Regions from separate parts of the Salipaludibacillus sp. HK11 genome, predicted to be linked through region 4. Evidence: riboswitches for the same ligand, from Rfam matches in the RefSeq annotation. Region 4 holds a riboswitch; each other region holds the start of a gene.
What was found. A riboswitch is a leader RNA that binds a small molecule or an ion and turns the genes downstream of it on or off. The one in region 4 is predicted to bind thiamine pyrophosphate.
Positions count from the first base shown of each region.

Region 1 (8,267 bases), 2.5 Mb from region 4:
TCAAGTACGGGTACTTCGTGATTGATATATGCACCAATCACAGCATCCACATTTCCAGTGACAATCGATGAGCCAAGCTCAAATCCTACATCAATCATCTCCACTTGACCGAAATCACCACCGTCTGCAGTGACCATCGTTTCTAACAACGGTTCATTGACAGGAATTCCAGGATACCCTACTGTTTTCCCCTCTAAATCTTTCGGCGACTGAATTTCTTCATCTAAATAAACGATATGATTTAAAGGTGAGCGAACAATCGCCGCAACTGAGACAACTGGAATATCTTCATTTCGAGCAGTAATCACATCTGGTTGATATGTAATTCCTAATGTCACTTCACCTGTTGCTGCCAAATTAATTGGATCTGTCGGATTTGTTGGAAATACAATCTCAACGTCAAGTCCTTCTTCTTCAAAGTAGCCCATTTCATCGGCGACATATAAATAACTATGAACCGCATTTGGGTACCAATCGAGCATAATTTCGACTTTCTCTAATTCTACATTCTCCCCTTGAGCTACATCACCATCATTATTACCACACCCTGCCAACATCACAAGCATAAGAATTAATGCAAATTTCATTATTGTTCCCTCCATTTTGTTGATATCTTTTCACACATTTTCACAAGTAAAAATAACAAAATACCCATGATTGATAGCAATACAATTGGTGCAAATACGCCCGCCCCATCCATTTGTGTCATCATCCTTCTACTAAAATAGCCTAAACCTTTACTTGCTCCTAGCCATTCACCAATAGCCGCCCCAATCACGCTCAACGTTACCGCTACTTTCAAACCAGAATAAAAGTAAGGTAAGGCCGAAGGGACTTGTAATTTGAAAAAAATCTGGGTCTTACTTGCTCCCATCGTCCGCATTAAATCGATTAATTCTTTACTTGTCGAACGTAACCCATCGAACGTACTAACCGTAATCGGAAAAAATGTAATCAGAACCGTGACAGCAACCTTGCTCCAAATCGAATAACCAAACCAAAGCACAAAGATCGGTGCTAAGGCAATAATCGGAATCGTCTGAGAGGCAATTACTAAAGGAAAAAAAGTTCGTTCAGCAAATGCATAACGGTTCATGAATATCGCTAAAGCTCCTCCAACAATCATTGATACCATGAGACCAACAACTACTATTTGAAATGTCGCAGGTAAATGAACAATTAATAAGACTTCTCGTAATTCCCATAGCTTGACTGTAATCCCCGTGGGTGATGGCAAAATAAAAGCTTTATTATAAAGTCGTGCTCCGATTTCCCAGGCAAACAGAAGGAAAAGTACAACTATGACTGAGCTACCATAATAAAAACTAAAATTTATCAATTTTTTCATAAGAACTGTTCCTTCGCTCTCATCTTTTTAAAGAGATTTTGTTTAAGCTCCATAAAGTCCGCTTCACTACGGTGCTCCTCATTTCTAGGCCTGCTCAATGGAACATTCACTTCATCGATGTTTCCTTCTATCGGTGGATGAGTTAACATGAATATTCGATCAGAAAGAAATATCGCTTCCTCTACATCATGAGTGATAAAAATAATTGTCTTTTCCCACTCATGCCATTGTTCTAATAGCCATTCTTGCATCATAAATCGAGTCATTGAATCCAACGCACTGAATGGTTCATCCAGAAGTAAGATATCGTTTCCTCCAAGTATCGCTCGTAAAAAGGAAACACGCTGTCTCATTCCTCCTGAAAGTTGATGGGCATAGTTATTCTCTGTTCCTTCTAACCCAAATTTCTTCATGTGTTGTTTTACTAAATCACTTGCTTCTTTTTTGTCCATACCTTTAATCTCCAACGGAAGAAGCCCATTTTCTAATACGGTTCTCCATGGAAGCAGTAAATCTTGCTGAGGCATGTAACCTATTTTCCCAAGCCGATTAGCTTCTTCCTTACCTTGAATCATAATACGACCTGATTTTGGTTGTTCAAGACCGGCAGCAAGCCGAAAAAAAGTTGATTTTCCAGCTCCGCTTGGCCCTAGAATAGTGACGAATTCTTTTTCGTAGATCGATAGATTCGTTTTTTCAAAAACAGAAGTTGGTTTATTAGCATGTGAATACGTAAACGAGACGTTTTCAAACTGCAAATGAGATTGAACTTGAATTGTCGCTTTATCTCCCATCAGTCCATCGGCCACATTGCTTTGTTGTAGGACATATCCCAAAACATGTATTCAAATCGTGTCGTATTCAAGAAAATTTCTTCTAGATTTTCTAATTCATGCTCAGGCTTTCCCTCTGCCAACTCATCCAATAGTTTGATCGTCCAATCAGCCAACGCTTGAAACTCTTCATCCGCATACATGGCAACCCATTCCCCATATTTTCCTTCACGTGCACCAGGTACTTCATCAAGCGCTTTACCAATTTCAGCATAACTCCACATACATGGAAGCAAACTTGCCACTAGTTCTGCTAAACCGCCATTATTGCCGACACTGAGCATGTAATGACTATACGCCAATGTCGTCGGTGCAGGATTCGCCGTCTCAAGTTCTTCTTCAGAAATATCGAATTGCTTGGCGAAGTTACGATGAAGTTGCATTTCTGTATTCAAAGTTGAATCGAGAAGCTTAGCAAACTCCCCCATCGTCTTTACATCTTTCGCCTTCACTGCTCCCATTGCAAATAGTTTCGCATATTCGATTAAGTATAAATAATCTTGAATCATAAAAAATCGGAATTTATCCTCCGCTAATGTTCCGTCTCCAATACCTTGCACAAACGGATGGTCATGATTTTTTCTCCAAATCGGTTTAACATTTTCATATAAACGTTCACTAAATTTCATCTTTATCATCCTTTCTTTTTTCATGACACCACTCATAAATGAAGGTCATCATCACTTTTGTAAAGTCAATAAGCTGTGGAATCGACACTGATTCATTGATTCCGTGAGCATTATGTAAATCTCCTGGACCATATATTATCGTTGGAATACCTGCATTTCCAAGCCACCCACCATCCGTTACCGTCGGTGACATACTTACTTGAGGACCTGTTTTTAATACGTTCGTATGAGCAGACTTTAATGTTTGAACGATCTGTCCCTCTTCATCGAGTGCCAGGGACGGAAATATTTCTCCTTTGTCTTCAATCATCGACTTACCACCCCATGTAAAAATCGGAGGATGATCTCTCAACCACGGATCACCGTCCGCTACTTTTAATAAATGGTCTTCGACTTCCTTGGCAATATCATCATGATTTTCATCAGGATAAAAGTGAACCGTAATCCATAGCTTGCACTCATCTGCAACAAACGCAGCATGTCTTCCACCTTCAATTACTGCTGGATTAATCGTGTTCATGCCAGCAGGAAACCCAGGAAAAGATTTCGTCACTGCCCAATATTGTTCCAATTCCTTAAGGCCTTCGATCATTTTAACCATTTTTTCGATTGCACTCGCTGCGTGCAGACCACCACCTGCATGAACCATGTCTCGCCGGACTGCATCATGATAGGTTTTCGGACTTTTAACCGTTACCCATCCAGTAATGACGCCACCTTGACCCTGAATATGTAGATCACTCGTATCTACGACAACCGCACCGTCAGCCGTATACCCTCTTTCACAGCATTCCAACGTTCCAGCTTCGCCAACTTCTTCACCAACAACTGACTGAAAAATCAAGTCCCCAGGTAATTCAATCCCTTTTTCCTTCAATAGTTTAATTACAAACAAAGCTCCTGCAAGACCTGCTTTCATGTCGGCAGTCCCTCGTCCATATAACCTATCATTCTTAACACTTGGCGTGAACGGATCTGTATTCCAACCTTGCTCCTCCTCATCGACTTCTGCAACATCGATATGACCATTTACAATCAAACTCTTATGTTTGTTTGGATTTGTTCCCTTAAATGTGCCCACCACATTGGGATCTCCAGGATAAACTTCCCATTGATCAACGTCAGCTCCTAAGTTCATTAATTGCTCTGCCATAAAATCTTGCGCTTCTTTCGTGTTACGAGCTGGAGGACTAGGTGTTTGAAATCGAACTAATTTCTTCACTAATTCGATCAACTCTTCTTGTCTGTCATCGATGTCATTTAACAGTTCGTTTTGCAGTTTATTCATCTTAATTCCCCCTTTGATATTTTTTCTCGGAAGATTTTAGCGTTTGTTTGTTAATTGAATCATTGGAATAAATCTTCTCATTCTAGATCTCACTTCTCACCAAAAAAATCCACTCTGGCAAAGAGTGGACGTGTATGTAAAACAATGACAATTGCTCAAATTGAAAAATAAAATCGCCTAATAGCAATTGATTGCTCACACCACTTCCCTCCGCTAGTATTATCTAGTTCAGGTGTTAGGGTTAAGACAAACGTCTCTCTCAGCAAATCAAGCGCCCCTAGTGGTAGTTCATAAAGTTGTCAATATACACAAGGTAACACAAATTTCTGAATTTGCAAACATTCATGTGGTAAATTTGTACATAAAGATAATTGTCGATCACTTTTTGTAAGAATAAAATATTATTTTCAAATTATAATAAATCCTTCAACAATTTCAAGAAGATCATCTAGGTCAAATTCATGATCATTATCAACTATATATAAATCATAAAATAAATCATCGCGTTCCCATTGAAAAACATGGTTCACACCATCAAAATAATAGTCAACGTCAACGTGATTAATAATAAACTCTTCTGTTAACAATTTTTCGCTTTCATCAGTTATCACAGGTCTTGTAAATTCTTCACGACTCATTCCATATGATGCATTGCTTTCTCCAGTAAAAGAATGACTGTACAAAACACTCTCCCCCATATGAGCAGTTGATTCATTTTGTTCCTCCAACATTTCTTTGTACTCCTCTTGTTCATGTTTATTTACTTCCGTTTTATTCGCAAATTCAATAATATAGGATAGTGGAATATCTTCATATACATTGTTCTCGGGATTCAATACATCTGATTCTTTTATTTTTAATTTTTCTAAAATCCAGACAGTATCCCAGTCACTTGGGAGGTCGAATGAATGATAATCAAATCTATCATCGATTAATTCTAAAGGATGATCCGAAAATTTAAAATCAAATTGTTCAAGAATGGTTGGAACAAATATTATGATAATTAGTAATGCCACAGTTATCAAAGAAGCGTAATATTTTAAATAACTGTTACTATTCTTAGCAGTTTCTATACTAAGTAAAATTTTGTTCTTTTCACGATTCGTAAAATGTATGTCGCTAACGGATTGCTGCAAACTTTCTTCCATCTTTTTATCAAATTCATCCATCAAAATCACTCCTTTCAATAGATTTTCTTAAATTTTCTTTCGCTCTTGATAATCGTGATTTAATCGTATTAACATTTATTTTTAAAACTAGGCTTATTTCTATCAAACTCAATTCTTCATAATAAAATAAAATAATAACTTCACGAAATTTCAAAGGCAACTGTAAAACTTCCGTTGCCAGATTTTCGTTAACTGTTTTTTCGATTACCTTCTTTTCAGGCGTGCAATTTTCGATTGGATCTTTTATTTTTTCTCTATAAAAAATATTCTTGAAACTCCATTTCTTCAAAGAATCTTTACACTTATTAACTGTTATTTTGATTAGCCATGTTTTATAGCTACTCTCATAACGAAAGGTATGTAGATTTTTGAAGCATGATATAAATACTTCCTGAATGATATCTTCTGCAAGTTCTCGATCTTTAAGATAAAAAAAAGCGATATGTTTTAACTCAGTACCATACTCATCAAGAAGATCCTCTAAAAGGTCCTTCTCGTCTTCAGTAAAGTTTTGATTTTCATCTTCTTTTTTCATACTCGCCCCCCCTTCACTAGTATTGACGACTCACATAAGTATAAGTTCCATTTACTTATGATTCTACTATGTTCGATTGTTTAATTTTTTTGCTAGTAATGTTTTGGAAAAAAATTCTTAAACAACTCGCTTCTTAAAATTAAAAATAAATTCAACACGAAAAAAAGGACTGTGATTTTGAAATCACATCCTTTTTTATGTGTTATTTTCCAGTCCGGTCAAAATATCTCCCACTTCCGCTACAACCAGGGCATTCATAATAATCAGATGAAAGATAGAATTCACTTATTGGAATATTGAAGCCTCTCCCATGACACTCTGGACAAAGGTCTTTTTCTTTCATTAAATCTAATCTTTTTTCTTGCCTGGCAGTATTCCAATCAGAAACAGCTTGAAACAGGCCCATATATACACCTCCATTTACACTTATTATTTGGGAAATGAAGGGAATTATACATTTTATTTAAAATTTAGTCGTTTGAACTTGTCTGCTTTTTTTCATAATAGACTTCGGTATCCGTAATTCGTCTAGTTCTTTACCAGACATATTACCTACTCATTTCTCTTCATTATAAGGTATAATTAAATTGTATGGTAGAATACACGTTGAAAGGAGGCCTCATCGTAAAAAGAATAAAGCCTTTAAATTATACGGTAACTCCTTTTTTTGAATAATGAAGACTTGCTGATCTTGGTGTAATTAAAATATATAAACTCTTAAATTAAGGGTACTAATTGCCAGGTAGTTCAAATACTTGAGCCAATTTTATCAGGTATCTCTAAAATATGTAATTAAAGAGTCGAGAGTCTAAAATAAGGTAGAAATATTGTATCTATACAAGTGAGTGGCTATTATATTTGCCAAATTTTCTTTTTGCTTTATTTAGTTTTCTCGTAAAAGAGGAGAGTCAATATGAAAAATAGAAAATTATTTACTCAATCAATGATATTAATGTGGTTACATAATGGTAAATAGTAATAAGAAAAATTCCAATTTTAAAAAAGTGACTTTGCTTGCGATAACATGGCCAATTTTTATTGAGGTGTTTTTGCAAACGTTTTTACATATCTCTGATATATTTATGCTAAGTTTTATATCCGATGAAGCAGTGGCCGCTATCGGAGTAGTAAACCAAATTATGATGTTTACTTTTATTTTATTTAATTTTACAGCGATGGGCGCAGGAGTTGTTATCGCACAGTTCGTCGGTGCCAATAAGTCTAAAGAAGTTAGTATAACAGTCGCTAACTCAATTTCAATTAACCTATTATTCGGTATTTTTATTAGTGGTATCGTTGTGCTGTTTCGCCATCAATTCTTAAATTTATTTAATTTATCACCTGAACTTCTCGCTTACGCAAACATTTATATGATAATTGTCGGGGGGACATTATTTACTCAAGCGATGGTTCTGACGATCTTTTCCGCGCTTCAAGCACAAGGGTTAACGAAAGATGTAATGTATGTTGCTTTAGGTATGAATCTCCTTAATATTTTAGGTAACTATTTGTTTATTTTCGGTGCTTTTGGTGTACCCCAATTAGGTGTCACAGGTGTAGCTATTGCAACAGCTGTTTGTCGTGGCTTAGCAGTAATTGTATTATTTGTGTTGCTTTATAAACGCACAGAAATAAAAATACAGTTACAAGATTATTTCAAACCAAAAAAATACTATATGAAAAAAATTCTTGGAATAGGTGTTCCAGCAGCTGGAGAACATTTATCTCATAATTTGAGTCAACTGACGATTACTGTGTTTATTACTATGTTAGGTGCAAATGCATTAGCAACTAGAATTTACACACAAAACTTAATGAATTTCATGACAGTATTTTCGCTGTCCATTGCAAAGGGAATGCAAATTTACATCGGACAGCTCGTTGGGGCAGGAAAACTTGATGAAGCATATAAACAGATGTATAAAGGATTAAGAATAGCACTCTTGGTGGCCCTAACCGTTGGAACGATTATTGCTTTTTCCGGGAATCTTCTACTTGGATTCTTTACCAACGATGCAGAAATTATCGCATTAGGCTCTACACTCCTGTTATTAGGTGTTATTTTAGAGCCAGGAAGAACTTTCAATCTAGTTATTATTAGTTCTCTTCGAGCAGCAGGAGATGCAAAGTTTCCAGTTACGATAGGAATTCTTTCGATGTGGGGGCTTAGTGTGCCATTAGCGTATTTTTTGGGGATCTCACTCAGCTATGGGTTAATCGGTATTACAATTGCAATTATTATTGATGAATGGTTCCGAGGTTCATTGATGTTCCTCCGATGGCGCAGTAAAAAATGGAAAGAAAAGGTACTCGTTGAAGAGGTGAAAGTTGCAAAAAAAGAGAGTAGTGAAATAAGCTAAGCTCTTGGTTAAAAAGTCTTCCATTGTAGGAAAGTAAAAAATCAATTAGTTAATATTTTTGAATATTCCCTTTAAATTTTTTTAATTTATTTAAATCCTTTTTGA
Region 1 covers NZ_CP181045.1:1,923,593-1,931,859, forward strand. The annotation lists gene ACM26V_RS09530 (ABC transporter substrate-binding protein) at 1-587, opposite strand, end outside; gene ACM26V_RS09535 (ABC transporter permease) at 587-1,348, opposite strand; gene ACM26V_RS09540 (ABC transporter ATP-binding protein) at 1,345-2,157, opposite strand; gene tenA (thiaminase II) at 2,142-2,810, opposite strand; gene ACM26V_RS09550 (acetylornithine deacetylase) at 2,800-4,098, opposite strand; TPP riboswitch at 4,287-4,387, opposite strand; gene ACM26V_RS09555 (hypothetical protein) at 4,506-5,267, opposite strand; gene ACM26V_RS09560 (sigma-70 family RNA polymerase sigma factor) at 5,260-5,802, opposite strand; gene ACM26V_RS09565 (methionine aminopeptidase) at 6,005-6,208, opposite strand; gene ACM26V_RS09570 (MATE family efflux transporter) at 6,768-8,162, shown strand.
Region 1: it holds a riboswitch for thiamine pyrophosphate, as region 4 does, so the genes downstream of both, ACM26V_RS09550 (acetylornithine deacetylase) here and thiM (hydroxyethylthiazole kinase) in region 4, are expected to answer to the same signal.

Region 2 (8,267 bases), 300 kb from region 4:
TGCTTGGCTAATTTCAAGTTATGGATGGGAAAATGCTTGGCGTATATTAGGTGCTACAATCATTATTTTTTTCGTCCCCATTTCATTTTTCTTTATGAAAAATAAACCAGAAGATATCGGTCTCCTTCCAGATAATAAAAAAATAGAAATTAATGAAGGTGAACACACACCAAAACTTAAAAATGATATCTCTTGGACGTTAAAGGAAACAATGAGAACACGCCAGTTTTGGCTCTTACTACTCTGTATTGGCATTCCATCGATGCTTAATACAGGTCTAACATTCCACCTTTTCTCGATCCTTAGTGGAAGTGGTCTAAGTTTAACAGCCGCAGCCTTCATCTTAAGCTTAATGGCAATGGTCGGTTTCCCGGTTACAATGTTAGCCGGTTTTATTCTTGAAAAAGTGAAAATTCATTACATGTTCGCTTTTGTTTTCTTTGGTCAATTCATCTTCATCATTACTTTGTACTTTACAGATTCTTTTGTTTGGGCCATCGCATTTGGTATACTTTGGGGCTTCATCGGGGGTATCGAACGAATTGTTGTATCTATGGTGTTCCCTGATTATTTTGGCCGACAGCACATAGGTAGTATTAAGGGAGTTGCAACGACAGTTACTGTATCAGCATCTGCATTCGGACCACTACCGTTTGGAATTGCATATGATTGGTTTGGTGGTTATCAAGAAATCTTGATATTTATGATGGTGTTTCCTGCATTAGGAATCATCGCTAGTTTAATGTCTCCTAAACCATATAAGAAAGAATCATCTTTATAATACGTCTTTGGTGAAATCTTATTGAGAACTTGCTATAATTACTATTAATACTTATTATTATGTGAAAGGCTGTGGGAAACATGGATTTATTTACGATCCCTGATCCATCAGAAGGTGGAATGGGTTATGCATACATTTTTATGATCTTCGTTTTTATTGCTGCCTCGTTCACGGTATATAAATTAAAGAAATCTACAAAACGAGTGACAGAGAAAGAAACACCAAAAGCATATGAAATGTATCAACCTAAAGATAAATCGTAGCAAACCTATTATGTTTAGAGCTCCTGAAATAAGGGGCTCTTTTGTATTCACAGATGTACAATTTTGCTTCTACTCAGAACTTTTATATTCAAATTTCGTATTATATAATGATGAGGAATGGATAGTAAACTAATTCTTCACAGTTACAAAATGGAGGGGTATTTATGGATGAATCCTTTATCCAAACAACCGATTCAACACTAACTATTAAAGATTGGACAAAAATAAATCCCGAGCTCGTTGCCGGTTTCACAACTAAGCATGGTGGCACAAGTCATTTCCCTTATAAATCAAATAATTTCGGTTTACATGTTGGCGACGAGGGTCACAATGTCATTACCAATCGCCAACAACTAGCAGATCAACTTGGTTTCTCACTAGAAAATTGGGTATGTGCAGATCAAGTTCATGAAGATCAAATTGTTAAAGTTTCAAGCGTCCTGACTGGATCTGGAGTTGATGATTATAACGATAGTATTAAAGGAACCGACGGCTTCTATACGAATCAAAAAGATATATTACTTACGTTATGTTACGCAGATTGTGTACCAGTTTATTTTTTCGCTCCTAATTATCACATGATTGGCATTGCTCACGCAGGTTGGAAAGGTACTGTTAAGAATATTTCGGGAAAGATGGTTCAGCTATGGGATATGATGGAGAAAATTCCTCCATCAGAGATTTATGTAACAATTGGACCATCGATTAACCAATGCTGTTATATTGTTGATGACCACGTAATTAATGAAGTAGATAAAGTTCTAGAGGCTGTATCATTCACTACCTCTCCTTATGAACAAATAAGTGATGGGCAGTATCGCCTTGATTTAAAGTCCGTCAATTATTTACTACTTTTACATGCTGGCATTCAAGAAGATCACCTTCTCACGTCCAACTTTTGCACGAGTTGTGACAACGACCTGTTTTTCTCTCATCGCGCTGATCAAGGAAAAACAGGAAGAATGATCAGCTATATTGGCTTCTATAATCAATATAAATAGAAAATTGAGTATATGTCTCCCTCACACATTCGGACCGTTTCTCACTGTTTCTTTCCCTAATTGGCTCGCTTTCTGCTCAAGTGCTGTTTCAAGAATAATTCAGATATGTCATTGGAGAAGATTCAGTATTTTCACTATACTTGATGATAATCCTTGATATTACCAAAAAATGGTGTTACGATTAGTATAATTTCATAACAAGTTCCACTAGGGGTGCCATTTTATGGCTGAGACAAGATTCTTTCTTGATCCCTTAGAACCTGATCTAGTTCATACTAGCGTAGGGAAGTGGCGTGAATCTCTTAATTTTGTTTTACAAACAATAATGAGACTGTTAACGTCATTCCTTCAATGGATTGGCGTTTTTTATTTATCCACCTTTCCCTCATCAGAGTGGTTCTTCTAAAAATAAGGAGGCAACTGACATGAGTTTTACACAGGATTTACGAAACGAAACAGAATCACTATTTAAAGCATGCTATGAACACCCTTTTGTTCAAGGGATTGCAGAGGGGAATCTTGAGAAAGGTCAGCTCATTCACTATGTTAAACAAGACTACGAGTACTTAAATGCAATGATTCAAACACGTGCTCTAACCATGGCAAAATGTAACAACCGCGATGATATGGCCTTATTAAACGAAGGCATCGCTTTTATTTTAAACGACGAAACTCACCCACACAATAATTTCTGTGAGCAAGCTGGCGTTGATTATAAAGACTTAAAAGGAGAGACTCTTGCTCCGACGGCCCATCATTACAGCCAATATATGTTGCAAGTTGCGTCGAATGGCTCTTTAGCTGAATCTTTGGCTGTTGCCCTCCCATGTCCCTGGGTTTATTTGTATATTGGTGAAAGAATCATGAAAGAAGTAAAGCCAAGCCCTGATCATCCCTTTTATCCTTGGATCTCTTTCTACGGAGCTCAAGAAATGCCAAGAATTACAAAGACAATCGATTGGTTAGATCGCCTAGCTGAAGAAGCAACTGAAAGTGATCGTGCTAAAATGAGAACCCACTTTTTAATGGGGTGTCGCATGGAATACATGTTTTTTGATATGGCATATACGAAACAAACGTGGCCATTATAAGTCTTTCGCGATGTGGGTGCCTAAATCGCACCCATTTTTTACTCCCTTAAAACTATCTAAACCAAGAGACATATTGGCTCATCATTTTTGAAAGTGAGCTTCCGAACAACTTCTCTCTCCAATATAAGTCACCAGCATTTTTTACAATTTCACTTCTTGAAGGATAAGGATATACGCTGTTCGAGATTTTTTTCACTGATTCTCCATTCGTTTTCATATAAACTAGCTGTTGCATCCAATCACTCACATTACCTCCTACACCATGAGCACCTAGAATCATTCCCTTGTTGTCCGTAATGATTTTTATCATCGACTGGTTGTCCATTTCGGCAATCATCCGATCAACATGATTATGGTCCATGCGGTAGACTTTATAATTACTACCTCTCTGTTCTTTCACTTCGCTTTCCGTCATTCCTAAATGAAAGATTTCTGGATCTGTATAATAAACCCATGGAACATTTTCATAAGAAACCTTTCTCTTTAAACCGAATACTGCATTAGCAACGACAACTTTCCCCTCATGGGAGGCACCATGTGTAAATGGAAAAGCACCATTAACGTCCCCTAAAGCGTAGATGTGTGGCTCAGAAGTTTGCATCGTCTCTTTAACAATGATTTCTCCTTTTTGATTTACATTAACCCCCGCTTTCTCCAAATTGAGCGTATCTGAATTTGGTCTTCTACCAATAGCTAAAAAAAGTGCATCCGCCTCAATTTCTCGAGCGTGCTGCCCTTTAACTCGAACAAACGTCTTGCCATCTCTTTGAATTACTTTTTCTACTGTTGATGAAGAGAGGAATTCGAGTTCTTTTTTCAATTGATTAAGCAAGATATTTGATACTTCACCATCTTCTTTTGATAAAAGCAAGTCAGAACTGTCAACGACGGATACATTCGATCCTAGCCGGCTTAATGCTTGGGATAATTCTAATCCAATAGGTCCTGCTCCCATCATTACGATTCGTTTAGGTAATTGCTCCATATCAAAAACCGTCTCACTCGTTAAGATTTGAATATTTTCGATACCTTCGACTTCAGGAATTATTGGACGTGATCCCGTTGCTATAATTATACGTTTCCCCTCAATGATGGAACCTGATGATAATTGGATGTGATGGCTATCCTGGAAGGTCGCGGAAGCAAACATGACGTCAACCCCTAATTCACGAAATCTTTTCTCCCCGTCATTTTCCTGGATGATAGATACTGCTGTATGAACTCGATCTTTTGCTAATTGCCATTTTGGCTTACCAGAAACAGAAACCCCGAAAGCTTCAGCTGACTGATATAGTTGATGAACCTCATTTGCGACAGCAATCAATGCTTTTGATGGAACACATCCAAAATGGAGGCAGTCTCCTCCCAAACTGTTTCTTTTTTCTATTAACGCAACTTTTGCGCCAAATTGCGCTGCACCAGCAGCAACCGTTAATCCACCAGAACCTCCACCGATAACAATGATATCGTATGTTTTCATCCTATCTCTCCTTCACAGCTGACTAATACAATCTTTTATTAAAAATACTTCGAAGTTATTTTAGATTGCTCTCTACTTTTATTTACTTGATAGACAAACGAAATAGTTTTATTAAATTTATCATATTACTCAGCTCTAATTCATCTTAAGGGTCTTAATTTGATCTAACTCTTGGTGTTTAAAAATCCGACAGTAACATCTATTCTCCATTATAAAGCTAAAAGGAAGCTAGCCAAAAGCAGCTAGCCCCCTTTTTCATACATACCTTTTACTAATCTTTCTACCGTCATAACAAAAAACAATTGCTCTATCTGATAATACGCTTTCCATATGCACAGATCTTCCCCATAATTGATATAAGTACGGTAAGGTTTTTTCTAAATACTTTGTATCAAGTTCGACATCTTCATATTCGTGCTTTAAATACAGTTCACCAGCTTTTAAATAGTCCCCATTTTTAACAGTTATATACGGAAAACCTCCATTAACTCTACTCGTAATAATTTGATCACGAACATTCTCCCACTCTTTATCAACAATTTCATAATCACGACCATGTTTCTGAAATAAATACATATCCTCTCGAAAGACTAAATCTTTCGTTAAATAATTTCGAATAAATGAAAGATCAGATTCAATTTCACGAACTTCAAAAATTTTCTCCCTACCACTTTTTGGTTTAATCCCTTGTCTTTCTTTCATATCATCCGTAGGGTTGTTATAACGTTCTTCAATGTCCTCAAAAACCTTTAATCCAAGATAATAAGGATTGATTTGAGTTTTTGACGGTTGAATAACACCAGCATTTAATTTCGCAAACTCAATCGACTCATCTGTAGGTAGGTCCAATTCACGAACAATTCTCTGATGCCAATAACTAGCCCATCCTTCATTCATTATCTTCGTTTCTAATTGTGGCCAGAAATAAAGCATTTCTTCACGCATCATCGTTAGAATGTCACGTTGCCAACCTTCTAACTCTTTACTGTAGTGCTCAATAAACAGTAATAAATCCTTTTCAGGTTCAGGCGGAAACTGTTTTTTCTTCTTCTCTAATTCAGACAGTTTGTTTTCAGTTTTATCTTCTTCTAAATTCCATATATCATCGTAAGGGCTATTTACTTTATTTTGCCCTTCATCTGATTCGTCTCCGATATCTTCTATTGACCAACTTAACTTCGCCCGCTGTAAACTAGGATCAATATGTTCTTGAATTGCTAAGACTGCGTCAAGAAATTTTTCTACTTCTCTTCTACCGTGTATCATTTCATATTGATGAATCCTCTCTGCTGTCGCTGTCATACTTTCCACCATATCCTTGCGTGTATTAGAAAAGCGCGCATTATTTTTAAAAAAATCACTATGACCTAAGACATGGGCAACAATCAATTTATTTTGAATTAACGAATTGGTATCCAGAAGGAACGCATAGCAAGGGTTAGAGTTAATCACTAATTCATAAATTTTACTTAAACCTAAATCATATTGTAATTTCATCTTGTGAAACTGCTTTCCAAAACTCCAGTGATTAAATCGAGTTGGCATCCCGTAAGCACCAAACGTATAAATAATATCCGCTGGACACACCTCATAGCGCATCGGATAAAAATCAAGTCCAAATCCCTCAGCAATTTCAGTTATTTGATCAATCGAATACATTAGATTTTCCTCATCAGTTGGCATTTTATTTCCCCCTTTTTTCGTTACTTCCAAGTTATGAAGCAGCATCTTAAATAATGAGAAGCTTTCCAAAGTAAAATTGAAAATAGATACCTTCTCATACTTGGAGATAAAAATATTTGCAACTTCCAAAAATACACGATAACAATTTCCACGCTATTTCATGAACCACAGTTAAGGGGAATTTTTTAAATTCTAACCCTCCTATAACATATGGCACATATATGAAAACGCTTTAAAAAAATTTACATTTATCAGAAAATTTGATTTATTAACCTTTAAACCAACGTCGAAACCGCATTCAATAGGATGGATTGTTTTGAAATGTTAGAATTTTTCACAATTAACAGTTGACCTACCCTTCATTTGACTGTATTATTGGCGTCAATATCATATTTATTAATTCACTAATTTCAATTGAAATTAAATAGATTTATCTATTATTAACAGAACATTTGTGCATTTTAACTAAACACCCATAAAATTCTTTAATAATAAACAGAAATTGACATATGAAATTCAATTATAATTCTATATACTGAAAGAAAGGAGTGAATCGGTATGAGCGGTCAGTGGATTTTTCTCGGCGACGAGCTTGTAAAAAAAGAAGATGCCGTCGTTTCCGTTTATGACCATGGTTTTTTATATGGTGATGGAGTATTCGAAGGAATCCGAGTTTACAGTGGAAATATTTTTAAACTCGATGAACATCTTCAACGTCTCTATGAATCTGCCCAGTCAATCATGTTAAATATCCCATACGATAAGGAGGAGATGGAGCGAATTATTGTCGACACTGTCCGGAAAAATAAACTAGATACTGCTTATATCCGTGTCGTCGTCTCACGCGGGCCTGGAAATCTAGGACTAGATCCTACGAATTGTTCCCAGCCTAACGTTATTGTCATTGCTGAGGCTCTCGCTCTTTTCCCAAAAGAACTATATCAAAAAGGCTTAAGGGTTGGCTCAGTCGCAAGTCGACGTAATCGACCAGACGTGCTAAGCCCACAAGTTAAATCACTTAATTATTTAAATAATATACTCGTAAAGTTAGAAGCTAATCAAGCGGGTGTTGATGAGGCCCTCATGTTAAATGATCAAGGTTACGTAACTGAGGGCTCAGCAGATAATATTTTTATCGTCAAGAACAATATAATCTACACACCTCCTGTTTACTTAGGAGCTCTTGAGGGAATTACACGTAATGCGATCATCGATTTAGCTCACAAGCATGGTTACAACATGAAAGAATCTCCATTCACTAGACATGATGTTTACGTAGCTGATGAAGTATTCCTCACAGGTACTGCAGTTGAAGTTATTGCAGTTGTCGAAGTGGATGGTCGATTAATAGCCGATGGAAAACCAGGTAAAGTAACAACACATCTGCTTTCTGAATTCAGAAAGATTGTTCAAACGGATGGGGTAGCCTGTTACGGACCATCTTCAACGGGTAAGGCGATCGTAAGTTAACAATTATATTTGACAACTTCACATCATCTAAAGCGATGACGGGAAAAAAGGTTTAAGGTCCTGTATTCACAGAGAGCCGGGGTTGCTGAAAGCCCGGAAATACAGCTTAATCCGACATCATCCCTGAGTGTTATGCTGAACGATTTTATTCAAGTAGGCATAAACAGGTGTTTAAGCACCTGTTATCAAAAGAAGCTTCCCTTTATAGAGAAGCTTCACAAGGTAATCTTCGTGAGAAGTTTACAAATCCGGGTGGTACCGTGAAAAGTAAAGGCCTTTTCTCCCCGTTGACGTTCGAGCTGCAATAATACATCTGCTGGCTTTGAAATTCGATGGAAGAAATAGGCCTTTTTATTTTGAATGATTTAACAACAAAATCGCAACGGAATTTACCGTTATTTAAGATCATATTCAAAACATTCTAGGAGGGATGAAAAATGAAAATGGAAACAAAAAAGACAGAGAAGACAGAGATTGAACCAGTTACAGCTGTAAAAA
Region 2 covers NZ_CP181045.1:4,884,092-4,892,358, reverse strand. The annotation lists gene ACM26V_RS23180 (MFS transporter) at 1-781, shown strand, start outside; gene ACM26V_RS23175 (hypothetical protein) at 862-1,044, shown strand; gene pgeF (peptidoglycan editing factor PgeF) at 1,209-2,045, shown strand; TPP riboswitch at 2,245-2,349, shown strand; gene tenA (thiaminase II) at 2,471-3,136, shown strand; gene ACM26V_RS23160 (dihydrolipoyl dehydrogenase family protein) at 3,189-4,616, opposite strand; gene ACM26V_RS23155 (SpoVR family protein) at 4,872-6,299, opposite strand; gene ilvE (branched-chain-amino-acid transaminase) at 6,858-7,769, shown strand; gene ilvB (biosynthetic-type acetolactate synthase large subunit) at 8,207-8,267, shown strand, end outside.
Region 2: it holds a riboswitch for thiamine pyrophosphate, as region 4 does, so the genes downstream of both, tenA (thiaminase II) here and thiM (hydroxyethylthiazole kinase) in region 4, are expected to answer to the same signal.

Region 3 (8,267 bases), 130 kb from region 4:
AGACGAAGGATATGATATACTCCATATAAAATGCCTTGGTCTGTTTTCCCAGCAATATAAATCTCTTGATTGTTGACTGTTTCTATTCTGAATCCTTCATTACTTACTGTGTAATCACTATTATTAGGTAACTCCGTTAATGCCGTTGTGAGTATAAGCGCTTTATCAGTTTCTTTCTTCTTCGTTACTTTTGGCGAGATACCGAACATAGATGATATCGCTTGAACAAGCTCTTCTTTCGCGGATTTCAAAATTAACGAATCCTCTTCTACGACAATATTAGAAATCAAAGGCGTAATCTGCCTCGTATAGTCTGAAGATGACTTGCCTGAATATTGTAACCACGCTTTATAACTATTCACTTCGTGTTCATCAATTCCATCGATGAATACTGTTGTCATGTCATTATTCTCTGTCATTATTCTTCCTCCTAATTAACTTTTCATGGGCAACGTTAATTCTGCCATTGCGTTAGTTAAATTAAATCCTCCTTTTATAATCGAAGATGATGTTCCCCTTCTTGATTCACTAGATACAAAAGCTTACCAGTCGAATCTATCGCAATATCAACATATTTTCTCAATCCAATATACTCTCTCCTCTCTATGTTAAATTGACTTCGTTACTAAAGATTTATCTTGTTGCTGTTTCTTTGATGATTATAAAATTATAGAACAAAAATAATAACGCTTCCATTAATTTTGTTTAGCAATTGCGTATAGAATCCTTATTAATACACAAATAATTTCTTTAATTCATTTATACTGTTGATTTCAGAAAAAAATTTTGCGATAATGTTAGTATGACTAGTATGTTAGTAACGATTTTATCAAACGAATATCAATAACACAATAGTTTTTCTCATTCTGCTTCACTTATCATTAATCGGATTTTATAGATTCTGAATTCCGGTCGACCTAAATCTAAAATAGTTTAACTATGATAATTTTTAGTAATTAGCTCAAGCCTTTACTTAAATACATTTTAAATGAAAGCGTTTGACATACACAGTAATTAGTTAAAAATAAATCTCCACTTAAGTAGCATTACAATGGAAAACGATTCAAATTAATCGAAACAACTCTCATACTTTTCTTGACCGCTGGAAATATTGTATTGGAACTGGGCGCTTAGGTCTTGCATTGCAAAAGGAATACGTAGATCACCTAAAATAGTGGAAAAGGACATTGAGTATAAATATATAAGAGGACATGGTCTTCTTCACGAAGATATAGGTATTTACAAGGAAGTGGAAACAACAGACCAGACAATTACATTCGATTTTACAATGACAAAAAATGTAGTAACTGTGATTGAATTATCCTCTGTTAAAAATGAAACAGAAACCTACAAAGGGCTTGATGACAGTTTAATTAGTTCATGGAATAACTAAAGATATACCTAATTAATCATATTATTTTATACAAGACCTGTACAATAGAAGGTTCTCAACCTATAATAATATGTACAATGAATATATGAAGTGGTGGTAGATGTGGGAATAACTGGAGATCAAACTTATATAAAAAGAATGAATAAAAATCTTGTTCTAAATTCAATCCGTACAAATGCACCTTTATCTAGAGCACAAGTTTCTATTTCAACTGGTTTAAATAAGGGGACAGTTTCAAGCCTTGTCGCAGAATTAGTAAATGAGGACTTGATTTATGAGATTGGTCCAGGCCAATCAAGTGGTGGAAGAAGGCCTGTTCTTCTAATGTTTCAAAATCGATCTGGCAATGCAATAGGTATAGATATTGGGGTAAATTACCTGTTAGGAACTCTTACTGATCTATCTGGATCGATTTTAAATAAAATTGAAATAAGTACTGACAATACAGACGTCGATAATATACTAAACCTTCTCCAAAAGTTAATAACTGACCTCACCAACTTAGCTAGCAATACTACTTATGGTGTTGTCGGCATCGGCATTGGTGTACCTGGAATTGTCAATGAAAATGGGAAAGTCTTATTCGCACCAAACTTACATTGGGAAAATGTTGATTTGAAGTATCACATTGAAAATATGTTTAATATCCCTGTCCAAGTAGAAAATGAAGCTAATGCTGGTGCATATGGCGAACGAATATTTGGTAAAGGAAAAGACTCTAAAAATATGATTTACTTAAGTGTTGGGATTGGTATTGGAAGCGGTTTAATTGTTAACGACCGTATATACAAAGGGCAGGAAGGCTTTTCAGGAGAATTCGGCCATATGAGTATCGAAACTAACGGACCAAAATGTACATGCGGTAATAAGGGTTGTTGGGAACTTTTTGCATCAGAGCAAGCGTTGGTCAAAAAAGCCGAACAAGTATTTTCTGAGAAAAATTCCCTTGGAGATTTAGTCATAAAAGCTTCGAACAATAACCCAAGTGCAATCAATATTTTCCATGAAGTCGGAGGATATTTAGGTCAAGGTATCATTAATATGGTAAACATATTTAATCCTGAGCTGATTGTTATTGGCAATCGCATCACGAAAGCGCAAAAGTGGATTGAAAACCCACTAAAACAGGTTATCAGTTCAAGAGCACTCCCTTACCATCGTGAAAACCTTTCTGTAGAATTCTCGGATTTAAATTCTACTGGAATTGCATTAGGAGCCTCTTACTTGATGATCGAAGTATTTCTAAAACGAGTAGTATAAAAAAATTATTAAAACACGACGCTCGATGAGTACCCGCGTCGTGTTTTCTACTATTCTAAAACTGTCGTCCAAAGATATTTAAATATCCTAACTGGTAGGATGCAAATAAGACAATAAAAAACGTACCAACGATGCTAGCAAAAAATGTCCAATCTTTTTTACCAATCGACATCTCATGATAATGTGTTCGATCTGTTTCACCAGTAAAACCCTTCGATTCCATTGCAATCGCCACCCGTTCAGCTTTACGAATCGCATTGGCCATAAGTGGAATCGCATAGCGACGAAACTGAAGTATCCGCCCCCTCAAACCTTTTGCACGCCCAATCCCTCGAATTCTATGCGCCTGTCTTAGCACTTCAAATTCATGCTTAAATGTAGGTAAAAACCGATAGCCGGCAAGAATTCCAAACGTGAGTTTCGGTGGCAGCTTGAATTGTTGCATTAAACTGAGCATAAACTTCGTTGAATCGGTTGTTAAGATAAACATGAGCGACAAAGCAACGAAACACAGAGAGCGAAGCGCAAGACTAATCCCAACCATGACTCCCCCCGTTGTCACTTCAAACCACCAGAATTCAAAAAGGACACGCCCTCCTGCGAAATTATCACTCGTGTAAAGAACCGTCATCCAAGCAAAGCCTAATGCTAAGAAAATAAAAGGCGAAAAAAACAACAACCATTTTTTTATTGGTATGTCACTAAATATGAAAGTGAAAGCTACGGTAAACACGAGGTAGGCGAGTGGTGTGAAGATATCAAAGCTAAAACTTAGTAACACACCAGGAACAAGGATCGCTACCATTTTTAACGCCGGGTTAACGGACGAGATCATACACTTCACCTACTTCATTTTTTTCAGAGTCTATGTTCCGAATACGATATGGTCGACGTAACCTAGCTTGTTTAAGTAAACCTGTTTTCTTCCATAAGTCCTCGGGATGACCATGAAAAACAATATTTCCACCATCTAATACAAACGTTCTTTCACAATACTGATCGACTAAATCCATGTCATGAGTGACGAAAACAATCGTTGTTCCTTTTTCTTTTAGTTCAATAATAATGTTCATTAACTCTACTGTTGTTTTTGCATCTTGGCCAAACGTCGGTTCATCAAATAACAACAGTTCAGGCGTTTCATCAAGCATCGTCGCCACACTAAGTCGACGTTTTTGACCTCCACTTAATGAGAACGGATTGCTCCATTGGTGGTTCAATAGTTGAAAATGCGCTAAAAGCGTATCTATCTTGCCATTCATTTTCTCTACATCCATGTCGTTCAATTTCATACCAAAGGCTACTTCATCATAAACCGTATCAGTAATAAATTGATGTTCCGGATTTTGAAAAACAAACCCCATCTTCTGCCTAAGATCCTGCTCGCTCCATTGTTTTAAAGGCTGTTTCAAGAATTCAATTTCCCCTTGAGTAGGTGTAAGAATCCCTGCCATCAATTGAAGGAGCGTCGATTTCCCAGCACCATTTTCACCGACGACTGCGATGAACTCGCCTTTTTGTATCGATAAATTAATTTTGTCTAAAATTAATTTTTTCTTTCGTCTAAACGTTAGGTTTGTTAATGATAGGCTTTGTTCGAGAAACTTTTTCGATTGATCAACTCGATTTCCGATTTCGCTAGTCATAACTGTTTTATCTCGTTTAGGAATATGAATTCCTTGTGCAATTAATATATCAGAATTCTCATTGAATACTTGATCTGGTTTACCATCAACAATCAACTTGCCTTCATTGCTGAGCGCAAGAACATTGTCTGTGTATGGAATCCAATCGTCAAGTTGGTGTTCAATAATAAATACAGACATTCCTCGCTCTTTTTGCAACTGAGCAACTAACTCAATAAATTCTATGCTAGAAACAGGATCCAGGTTTGCTGTTGGTTCATCTAAAATGAGTAACTCTGGCTCTAACAATAGAACGGAAGCTAGTGCAACCTTTTGCTTTTGTCCTCCTGAAAGCTCGTGAATAGCTCGTTCCTTTAAATCAGTTAATCCTACAGCTTCAAGAATAGTATCCATACGTTTTGACATCTCACTTTGAGGGATGCGAATGTTTTCCATTGTAAAGGCCAATTCATTTTCAACAGTTATCATACAAAACTGACTTTCAGGATCTTGAAAGACAATGCCAATTTTTTGGTTAAGCTCACCTTTTTCAAATTGATTAATATTTTTTTCTCGGTAAAGCACAGTTCCCATTGAATAACCTTCCACCGCTTCAGGATAAAGGCCATTTAAACAAAGAGATATGGTGCTTTTACCAGAACCACTTGCCCCAAGAAGGAGCGTTACTTCTCCTTCATAAATAGCGAAGCTGACATTATCTATCAGCGAGGATTGTTGATTTTTTTCATAATCGAACGATAGGTTTTCTACGCGAATGAGTGGCTGAGGTTGCTCAATGCTCAAGTTATGCTGACTTTTCACGTTTTTCTTGCCACTCCTTTCCTAGTGCGTACCCACGAAGAACCCCTGTTTGCGCTAACTGATCACTAATATACTTACCTAACACACCGGCTAACAAAGCACCACTAATGATTCGCACAACTAACGTCGCTACGATTAATTCAGGTGCCAGCGCCGCTAGCCCTGAATTGAACCATCCCCACACGTAACTGAACATTGCAGCAGACATTCCAGCAAGTATAAGCACAGAAAGTGAAAAATTACGATATCTAGTTGCCAAGAAAACAACCTCGGCACCAAGTCCTTGAATCGCGGCTGAAATAATTAACTGCGGACCAGCTGGACTACCAATCAGTACTTGAACAGTTCCAGCAATTAACTCCGGCCAAAAAGCAGCGCCTGGTTTTCTTATCACATAGGCGCCAATAATCGAAACGATGAACCAGATGCCAAAGATCACTTCATAACCAAATGGCGCTAGACCAAATGGTGTGAGAAAATTCCTTAACCCTTGCCCGAAAAAGAAAAATAGCAAATAAATAACAGCAAAGACAACGCCAAATATCGACATTAAGACGATTTCTTTCAATTTCCATTGCTTCATCATCGTTGCGATCCCCTCTCCTATTTATCTTTCTTCGATGGACTGTTCGCAGAAATTGCAGCAGTCATTGTGACATGACTATGATCTTTCGTTTTTGACGCACGAGCGAATACCTCTTCAAGGGTATTAAATACATCGTTTGCATCTCCATCTAATCGCGAAGCATAATGAACACCCTTCGTAAACGTACCATGCTTTTTTGCGACATCAACTTGATCTGCGATAACTTGCATATAATCAGGATTATTCATTGGATATAATGCGAACTGGGTCGCCACTGTCACTTTTTCAATTACCGATTTCGCTTCATTCAGGCGTTTATCATCCTCTGACATATATGTGTCACCATCTGAATCACCTGGGCACCCTATCGAAAATGTCCCGTTAAAAACGACATGGACTCCCGTTTTAGCGGCATGAATAAAAATCGCTTTTACCACATCAAACACGTGCTCACTTCGTCCGCGTATACATGTACTCACATCATCAGTTACTTGCCACACTTTTGAACTGTCTACCTCTTCTAATGCTTTCTTTATCACGTCTACAAAATTATCCGTCATTGGATATATCGAGAAACGACACCCGACAATTCGACTTGTTCCACAGCTTAAACCTTGCATATTCTGAATCCTCCTCTATCAATATTGGTAATCAATATGTAAACCGGTGATTCGCTCTCAATGGGAATCTCATAACTTTTAGTAATCATCCAACTCAATCATTTTAGGCAAACAAAAACTGCACCTCCCAGTTAGGAAGATGCAGAAAAGGTTCATGTAGGTTTGAAAAAACATCAGGCTACACGTTGCTCACCTGCACTTCCCCACGCTAGTATTAACTAGATCAGGTCCAAAGGGTTAACAGGAATTTCACCAGTCTCTCAGCATATAGCACCCCTAGTGCGAACACGGTTATCATATTGTTGATTCTATTGTAACTGTAATAGTTACAATTTGTAAATACCATATTTGTAATGTGTATATTGATTGTGATGATTTATATCACTGACATAAGCGACATTTGTAGTTTAAAATGTGGTAAATGAGCCTTTTGAAAGGGGACTTCACTTATGGAATATAAAGATTGGTCAGCAAGTTTGGAGCACGAAGAGTACGCAGAAAACCGAGATCTTGTTATCCGACATGCCTTCGAAGCAATTGATGAAACAGTCGAAGGTTGTTACGTAAATCTCGTCACACCGGATGTTTTTGGAAATCCAGAAAGTTATTTATCTTTAATGATTCATGATAAATACGGTGACACCGTTGAAATGAAGTACATTGATCAGTGTGGGTGCGGAGGGTATGTATTGAGAGTATATAAGTAGGTCGCATTCGCTACTTCGCGTGAAGATTTTGGTAGTAAATCAGTTACGGTTTTAGTTGGAATTTGTTATCCGTAGGAAAAGGAAGTCTATGTGTTGGAATCAGTCTATTATGTGTCGTAATTACTCTTTTACCTGTTGGATCTGAAGCTCTATCTATCGTAATCAAAACCTTCCCACAACAAAAATGACGTATCAAATTGTTATCAATTTCACACGTCATTTTTCAAATTTTTTGTCTTCCTTGGTTTTCAAAGACACTATTTATTCTAACACGATGACGCTAATTATCTGGCTATATACGACTTACATTCAGGGCATAACGACTTCATATAATCATTAGGGATTGGATATTCACATTTGTCACATTTTCTTTGTGGGTCGACAGCTTCTCCGATATCTGACTTATTATTTCTGTAGCTTGAAACAATGAAGATAATTAAAAGTACTACGACAATACCGAGAATAATAGCTAACGTTGACATAAAATCATCTCCCCATTATTTTTAAAAAATAAATGATGATGAATGACCGCAGCTGCTGATTATTGTTTAAAAATATATCGAAAAGTGACTTGGAATTTCCCCTCCCTCATAGAATAGACTCTTGATACACATCCCCTCCTTTAAAACTTATCAAACTAGTTTTTTCACTTTTCATAAAATTGACACATTTATAGCCCATCACTTAAAATATCTTATAATGAATCTACGTATGGCTAATTATATTTTTGTGCATAGAAGCCGTGTAACTTCCACTCGCTTTCCACTACCAAGAAATTGAGTGTCCTCATGGGGAATCAGCTGCTTTATTCGCTATTCTATAATATGCTTTAGAAATTTTATCATGCATTGTTCATTCATCTACACTACTTCATAATGATATTTATAATGCTGCTTTCCCTGGGTGTACGTCCTTGACTAGTTCGGAAAAAACATCGTAAAGAAGATTCCTAAATTCAACTAATTTGACCTGTTGTAAATCATTAGGACGAAGCGATATTAACGACGGTGGCGGCAAATATAACACTCGATTAACTTCTAATTGGATCCAAGGAACCTTCCCAATATTTCCGTGGAGGCGGGTGACATGCCCGCCTTTAAACGGATCATTCATCGTTACAAATTCCCTGTTATTAGCTTTATACATGTGGAATTTCGCTTCTAACAATTCTTTAAAGTGCACCATCATTTCCATCGGTGCCGTCAAAGCCTCATCACATAGGTCACCTTCATCATTCCCACGGTTACCAATACA
Region 3 covers NZ_CP181045.1:4,459,506-4,467,772, reverse strand. The annotation lists gene ACM26V_RS21190 (alpha-glucuronidase family glycosyl hydrolase) at 1-401, opposite strand, end outside; gene ACM26V_RS21185 (hypothetical protein) at 1,175-1,393, shown strand; gene ACM26V_RS21180 (ROK family protein) at 1,532-2,653, shown strand; gene ACM26V_RS21175 (energy-coupling factor transporter transmembrane component T family protein) at 2,709-3,488, opposite strand; gene ACM26V_RS21170 (ABC transporter ATP-binding protein) at 3,472-5,100, opposite strand; gene ACM26V_RS21165 (ECF transporter S component) at 5,084-5,686, opposite strand; gene ACM26V_RS21160 (YkoF family thiamine/hydroxymethylpyrimidine-binding protein) at 5,704-6,306, opposite strand; TPP riboswitch at 6,490-6,594, opposite strand; gene ACM26V_RS21155 (CGCGG family rSAM-modified RiPP protein) at 6,756-7,013, shown strand; gene ACM26V_RS21150 (hypothetical protein) at 7,298-7,495, opposite strand; gene ACM26V_RS21145 (N-formylglutamate amidohydrolase) at 7,896-8,267, opposite strand, start outside.
Region 3: it holds a riboswitch for thiamine pyrophosphate, as region 4 does, so the genes downstream of both, ACM26V_RS21160 (YkoF family thiamine/hydroxymethylpyrimidine-binding protein) here and thiM (hydroxyethylthiazole kinase) in region 4, are expected to answer to the same signal.

Region 4 (8,267 bases):
TAATACGTTAAATAGTTCTGTCATACAGATTTTTGCTAGTATATTGACATTAGTTGGGACAATCTCAGTTATGCTTTACTTAAGTCCATTATTGACATTAATAACATTAACAATCGTGCCCTTAATGGTTATTGGGATGAAATGGATTACAAATCGAACGGGGAAACTATTTAAGGCTCAGCAGAAAAATTTAGGTGAACTGAATGGATATATCCAAGAATCTATGTCTGGGCAACGAATCATCAAAACTTTTTCACAAGAAGAAAAAGTGATGGATGGTTTTGACCAGCGAAATAAAGAATTGAAACTAGCTGGATTTTGGGCGCAAACGATTTCTGGATTTATTCCTAAATTGATGAACATGCTTAATAACTTAAGTTTTGCGATTATTGCGGGTGTCGGTGGTATCTTTGTCCTAAACGGGGCGATCTCGATTGGTGTGATTGTGATATTTGCAGAGTATGCGAGACAGTTTACACGACCATTGAATGATTTAGCGAATCAATTTAATACATTACTCTCTGCAATTGCTGGTGCTGAACGTGTCTTTTCAATTATGGATGAGCAAGATGAAATCAGTGATGAAATCGAGATGGATGAGTTAGAGAACGTAAGAGGAGAGGTGACATTTGATGATGTATCCTTCTCCTATGAGCAAGAAGGAAAAACGGTACATGACATTTCATTTCATGCTTCTGTAGGAGAGTCCATCGCTTTTGTCGGCCCAACCGGTGCCGGAAAAACAACAATGATTAGCTTGTTATCAAGATTCTACGATCCAGATCAAGGTGTGATTGCGGTTGATGGGATCGATACGTCGACGGTTAAGAGAGAATCATTACGAAAGCATATGGCTTTTGTGCTCCAGGATTCCTTCCTTTTTCAAGGAACGATACGAGAAAATATCCGCTATGGTCGATTAAATGCTACTGACGATGAAGTTGAGCAAGCGGCGAAAATGGCTAATGCCCATTCTTTTATTGATTTTATGCCAAATCAGTATGATACAGAGATTGATGCTGAAGGTGGCGGTATTAGTCAGGGGCAGAAACAATTACTTTCCATTGCTCGTGCATTATTAGCAGATCCGGCTATTCTCGTTTTGGATGAGGCAACAAGTAGCATCGATACAGTCACCGAATTGAAAATTCAAGAGGCCTTACAGCGATTAATGAAAGGGAGAACGAGCTTTGTCGTAGCCCATCGATTAAATACGATTCAACAAGCAGATAAAATACTTGTTTTACAAGAAGGAAAATTGATTGAGCAGGGATCTCATCAAGAGCTTTTATCTCAAGATGGCTTTTATGCAGATTTGTATTTCAGTCAATTAAAGCGAGAAGTTGGATAATAAACTCAGTGAAGTAACCTGACAATTTACAGGAAACGAATAGACGTCTGACGAGTAACTCGTTATAATAGAATTACTTTACAACTAGTAACTCCAAGGTTCACTGTCCTTGGAGTTTTTTCGAACAAAGATAAATGGAGGCGATAAGATGAATGAAAAAACGAAATTATCGGAACGTATACAAGTTTCGAATAAACTGCTTCCAGCTGATGTAGTTATAAAAAATGGAAAAATAGTCAACGTTTTTACGATGGAGATAGAGAATGGTGATGTAGCGATATATGACGGAATGATTGTCGGTATAGGAGAGTACTCGGGAACGACAGAAGTAGATGCAACAGGGAAATTCATTGTACCAGGCTTGATTGATGGGCATGTTCACATTGAATCTTCGATGGTGCCACCTAGTCATTTCTCTCACGTCGTTGTGCCACATGGTGTCACAACGATCGTGACAGATCCACACGAAATTGCAAACGTATCAGGAGAAGCGGGCATTCAATTTATGTTGGATGACTCAGATGGAATCGCACTAGATGCGTTGTTCATGCTACCTTCGTGCGTGCCGGCAACACCATTTGAAAATTCGGGTGCTAAGTTAGCGGCAGAAAGTTTGGCTCCTTTTTATGTGCATAATCGAGTATTAGGTTTAGCGGAAGTGATGGATTACCCTTCTACTGCTCAGGCAGATGAAGGAATGATAAATAAATTATATGATGCCAGGAAACGAGGGCGTGTCATCGATGGTCATGGAGCTGGATTAGATGCTCATGCGATGAACATTTACGGAACAGCTGGGATCACAACGGACCATGAGAGTACAACATTAGAAGAGGCAAGGGAACGATTAAGAAAAGGATTGTATGTGTTGATTCGTGAAGGGTCCGGAGCGAAAGATTTAGAAGCGCTGATCCCACTCGTTAATGAAAAAAATGCAAGAAGGTTTCTCTTTTGTACAGACGACAAACATTTAGACGAGCTAATTGAGCATGGCAGTATTGATGAAAACATTCGGTTAGCGATTCAACAGGGATTGGACCCGATCTTGGCGATACAGCTTGCTACTTTGAATGCTGCAGAGTGTTATCGGTTAAAAACAAAGGGAGCGATAGCACCAGGATACGAAGCGGATATTTTGCTTGTAGATGACTTAACTACTTTCTCAATAACAGATGTATATAAGGATGGTGAATTAGTCGCACAAAATGGAAAGATGCTGATGGAAGAAGAATCCGTAGTAACGCCTGATGAGCATTTGTTAAATACAATTCATCTCCCGAAAGTGACGAAAGAGAGCTTGGAAATCACTGTTTCGGGAACGGGGAAAGTTCATGCGATTAAGCTGATACCAAACAGTCTTGTAACGGAAAAAGTCATCGTCGAGCCTGCCCAAGATCGTGGCGTATTTATCGCAAGCGAGACAAATGACTTGATGAAAATGGCAGTCATTGAGCGTCACCATTACACAGGAAATATCGGTTTGGGGTTTATTCAAGGACTCGGTTTTTCAGAAGGGGCTATTGCGTTAACCGTCGCCCATGACTCACACAATTTAGTTACAGCGGGTACTAATGATGAAGACATGCTTAAAGCAATAGAAGAAGTAGCGAAAATACGTGGAGGTATGGTGCTAGTGAAAGCGGGCGAAGTGGTTGCGAGTTTGCAACTAAACATTGCTGGTCTTATGTCTTCAGGAATTACCAACGATGCATATAAAGGGATGAAGCAATTAGACGAAGGGCTGAAAAAGCTAGGATTTGAAGGTGATTTTAACCCCTTTTCCGCGTTATCATTCATGTGCTTACCAGTTATTCCAGAATTAAAATTAACCGATCTAGGTTACTTTGATGGCATTGCTGGGGAACATATCCCGTTGGAAGTCAAATTATAGCTGGCGACGTAATGGTTCATCTTCTTTGCTGAAGATGAGCCATTTTTGGCATTTTAGGGGTGGCTATGCACAAAAAACCTAACAGATATTTTGTTAGGCTTTTTAATGATTTAGTTAAAGGTCTTCTAGTTCCAACCTAAACTGTTCAGCAGCATGCTTTGCTGAAGTCGCCGAAGCGATCGCAGAAATAACTGAAACACCGTCAGCCCCAGCCTGTGCGATCCCTCTAGTACGGTGAATATCAATGCCACCAATCGCAACGATTGGAATAGTAATCCCCTCTTCACGCATTGCAGAAATCATCTCTGGTCCACATGCCTCTTCAGCATCTGCCTTGGAATTGGTTGGGTACATGGGACCTACTCCAATATAATCAGCCCCATCTTTGACGGCCTGCTTTGCTTCAGCAATTGTATGAGCTGAAATACCAAGGATCTTATTATCGCCTATTTTCTCCCTTACGAAAGGCCCGTTTGCGTCAGTTTGTCCGACATGAACGCCATCAGCTCCAATTTCCAATGCTAATTCAACATCATCATTTATAATGAAAGGAATCTGATTAGCTTGACAAATCTGTTTCAATTTAAGAGCCATCTCCCGTTTGGACCGGCCTGTTAGCGATGCGTCCCCTTTTTCTCGGAATTGGAAAAGAGTGATCCCACCAGAAATAGCTTCGGATAACACTTCTGGTAGCGGTTTGTTAACATTATTTGTTCCACTTATGAAGTAGAGCTTCAGCGCGTTTTTTATAAAAAGATTATTTCGATCTACCATTCTGTTTCTACCTTCATTTCATTTAGAGATTCTTGGTAAATACGATGAGCAGCATGGTAGGTGGACCCTGGACCTTTTCCTAGAGAATAACCGTGTTCAATCGCTATATGAATAAATCGCTTTGCTTCACGGACAGCTTGTTTCAATGGAAGTCCTTTTGCCAAATTGGCAGCAATTGCTGCGGAATACGTGCACCCTGTTCCGTGAGTATGTTCTGTTTTGATAAATGGAACAGAAAAAAAGTGAAAATTTTGTCCGTCATAAAAGATATCAACAATGTTTTCAGCAGTGTCATCTTCGCTGTGCCCACCTTTGAGTAAAACGGATTGAGCACCCATGTTGAACATTTCCTTCACAGCTTTTTTTCTTTCGTCTAAAGTCGTAAGCGGCATATTTGTGATCTCTTTTGCTTCAGGAATATTTGGTGTAATAATTGTCGCTTTTGGAATTAAATTATTAATTAACGCGTCCATAGCTTCTGGATGTAATAATTTGGCGCCTGAAGTTGATACCATAACAGGGTCAACAACAAGTGATGACCACTTATATTCAATCGCTTTATCTACGACGATATTAATTCGTTCCTTATCAAACAACATTCCTGTTTTTACCGCATCAGCACCGATATCTTCCATTACTGAAGTGATTTGTTGTGCAACACCCTTTGGATCAACGGGATAAACTCCTTGAACTCCAACGCTATTTTGAGCCGTAATTGCAGTGATCGCGGACATTCCAAACACGTTTAATTCTTGAAATGTTTTTATATCTGCTTGAATACCAGCACCGCCTCCGCTGTCAGAACCGGCAATTGTTAATACTTTTGGTGTCATAGTCATTTTCCCTCCATGATGGACTTGTTGAAGTTAGCCCAATGATCGATTTGTCCAGAAGTTAATTGGTATAGGGCATCGATAAAGTGGACTTGGAAATGACCAGGTCCCATATTGGGTTCTTTTTCAGCCGCAACCTGAGCGCTAATGCCATAAAATGCGACTGCGCAAGTGACTGCCTCCAATAGATCATCGTGAACAGAGATGAAAGCTCCGACAACGGAACTTAATAAACAACCTGCTCCTGTTATTTTTGATTGGAGAAAATGACCGTTGTCGACGGTATAGACTCTGTCACCGTCAGTAATAACATCTGATTCGCCGGTCAAAGCGACGATTGTACCCCATGTTTTCGCAACTTCTTTAGCAATTGCAACGGTGTCATTCATCTTGGCGGTAGAGTCGACGCCACGCATTTCAACAGAATGATCAATCAAATTGGCAATCTCCCCACCGTTTCCGCGAATAACTGCGATGTTTAATTCGGTTAGTAATTTTTTAGCAGATTCGGTCCTAAATGGCGTGGCACCAACTCCAACGGGATCAAGTACAATTGGCGTACTTGCTAGATTTGCAGCTTTTCCGGCTAAGAGCATCGCTTCTACTTCTTGCTTCGTAAGTGTTCCTATGTTCAAAACTAATGCCTGTGCAACCTTTGCCATATTCTCAACTTCTTCTTTGGCATAAGCCATAACAGGGCTAGCTCCAATCGCGTAAAGTCCATTTGCTGTAAAGTTAGTAACAACGACATTCGTAATATTGTGTATGAGCGGTGAGGTGTCTTGAATTTTCGTTCGTAACGTGTGAATCGGTAGCATAATCGTCTTCCTTTCTGAAAAAAAGTGAGATTTTAGAAAATAAAAAAGCGCTGCTCCAAATGGAACCGCGCTGATTTGACCTACTAGATCAATTTATCGCTGTGTTCCACTTTCCTCCGCTGGTACCATCCAGATCAGGTTCAAAGGGATCAAGCAAAGCTTTGTCTCAGCCAATTGGCACCCCTAGTGGTTAACTATTTACTTATTTCTTATTTTCATTTTATCACAAATAAAACGGTAAATCATGGAGAACGCATGGTAGGTAGCGAATTATCAGTAGGAAGGAGCTGCCGTATAGGCTTTCCTGTCTATCCCTTGACTAAGTAATCATTAACAAACACGCGAATCGTAAAGTAATCAATTTCTTCTGAGAGAGCTTCTTTGATTGGTTTCATACCATTTTCAAGTCCGATTTGATCTACTACTTCCTTTATTTGAGCTATATGCTCTGGTTTGACTAGGCGATCGAAATCGACGGCAATTCCATCGTCTGCCGCTTGGAGAAGGTGACTTTGAATCGTTGTGTATTTCACATTGCGAGCTGCACAGATTTGTTCGATGGTGTAACCTTCATTAAATAATTCGATTGTTTTCAAAAAGCTAGGAGTCTTATCTTTTTTGTTGCCAATTCCGTCAGTTTGCTTTTGTTCGTAATTTTTTAAACGACTTGGTAAGTCGAACGATTTCTTTTCATCTGGATTTGCATGCAAAAATTCTGCAATAGCTTGCAAAAAGTGTTCGCCATACGAATCTACTTTCATTTGACCGACACCTTTTACTTCCAGTAAATCTTCTTTCGTTTCAGGAAGCTTTGCGCATAAATCATTTAGAGTCTGATCTGAAAAGACCATGTATGGTGCAACTTGATGCTGTTTTGCTAAGGAAGTACGAAGCCCTCGTAGCGTCTCAAAAAGAGGGTGTTGTTTGGCAAGGACCGTCGTCTGTTTCGCTTGTTTCTTTTCGACTTTGATTTCGCCTTTTAACACCGGGATAGTATTTTCAGTAAGCTGTAAGACTGGGTAATTTCCACCACTCATTTTTAAAAATTGAGAGGCAACGAGGTAATCGATAAACTGACTAACCTCTTTTTGTGTGCGATCTTTCAACAATCCGTATGTAGATAATTTAGTGAAAGAGAAATCTTTCATCTTTTTATTCGCGGAGCCTACGAGAACTTGAGCTACCATTGTTTTACCAAAACGCTCGTTCATCCGTTTAATACAAGAGAAAACCATCTGTGCTTCTTTTGTGACGTCTACCGTGTTTCGGTTGTCGACACATTCTGAACAACGTCCACAAGGTTTGATATCACTGTCACTAAAATATTCGAGGATATAAGCTTGCAAACAATTTTCTGTATGGCAGTAATTGACAATGGCTTGAAGTTTAGTATATTCATTTTCTTTTCGGTCGTCTGCCATTGTTGATTGATCGATGAGAAATTGTTGGATGCGAATATCTTGAGGTGTAAACAAGAGGATACATTCACTGTCTTCACCATCACGGCCTGCACGACCTGCTTCTTGATAATAACTTTCGATGTTCCTTGGCATTTGTGCATGTATGACGAAGCGAACGTTGGATTTGTTAATCCCCATACCAAAGGCGTTTGTTGCCACCATGACTTGCGTTTCATCATAAACGAATGACTCTTGCATCTGTCGGCGTTCGTCTGTTGTTAATCCCCCATGATATTTGCCAACGGAGATTCCCAAGCGTGTCAATTTTTCATGGAGACGTTCGACTTCTTTTCTAGTGGCAGCATAGATGATGCCTGAATAACGATTATTTCGTTTCATATAATCTTTAATGTATTTGTCACGATCCATCCCCTTAACGACATGAAATGAAAGATTTTCTCTTGCAAATCCCGTTTGAACAACGTTTTTTGGTGAAATAGATAAAGCTTGGCATATGTCTTCTGTGACCTCTGGCGTAGCCGTCGCTGTTAGGGCTAAGACTGCTGGTTGACCAGGCAGTTGCTGGATCAGACTTGGAATTTTCAGATAGCTAGGTCGGAAATCATGACCCCATTGGGATAAGCAATGAGCTTCGTCAACAGCGATTAATGAAATAGGTAAAGATTGAAGCATTTGTAAAAATCCAGCTGATTCTAATCTCTCGGGAGCGACATAAACAAGCTTGTGAATTCCATGGCGGATTCCATCAATTCTTTCACGAACTTCTTCGTGATGGAGCGAGCTATTAATAAATGTCGAGTCAATCCCAACTTCTTGAAGCTCATCGACTTGATCTTTCATTAGTGAAATGAGCGGAGAGACGACAAGTGTGACTCCAGAGAAAAGTAGTGAAGGGATTTGATAACAAATTGATTTTCCTCCACCAGTAGGCATGACACCCATTGTATTTTGATGATCAAAGACTTTTTCAAGTATATCCTTTTGACCTTTGCGAAAATCATCGTAGCCAAAGTGTTCTTTTAATTTTTCTTCTGCTTGATTCAGCATGGTTTTCCTCCGTAGATAGAGATTATATTCTATATTTTAAATAAAGGCTCAGTTATTCTATTATATGGAATTTTTTTGCTTTTTAACGATTTGCACTTACTTAAGTGTACAGGATTTGTTTAAGTGAATACT
Region 4 covers NZ_CP181045.1:4,587,104-4,595,370, forward strand. The annotation lists gene ACM26V_RS21705 (ABC transporter ATP-binding protein) at 1-1,351, shown strand, start outside; gene ade (adenine deaminase) at 1,500-3,242, shown strand; gene thiE (thiamine phosphate synthase) at 3,357-4,016, opposite strand; gene thiD (bifunctional hydroxymethylpyrimidine kinase/phosphomethylpyrimidine kinase) at 4,010-4,849, opposite strand; gene thiM (hydroxyethylthiazole kinase) at 4,852-5,667, opposite strand; TPP riboswitch at 5,762-5,862, opposite strand; gene recQ (DNA helicase RecQ) at 5,976-8,135, opposite strand.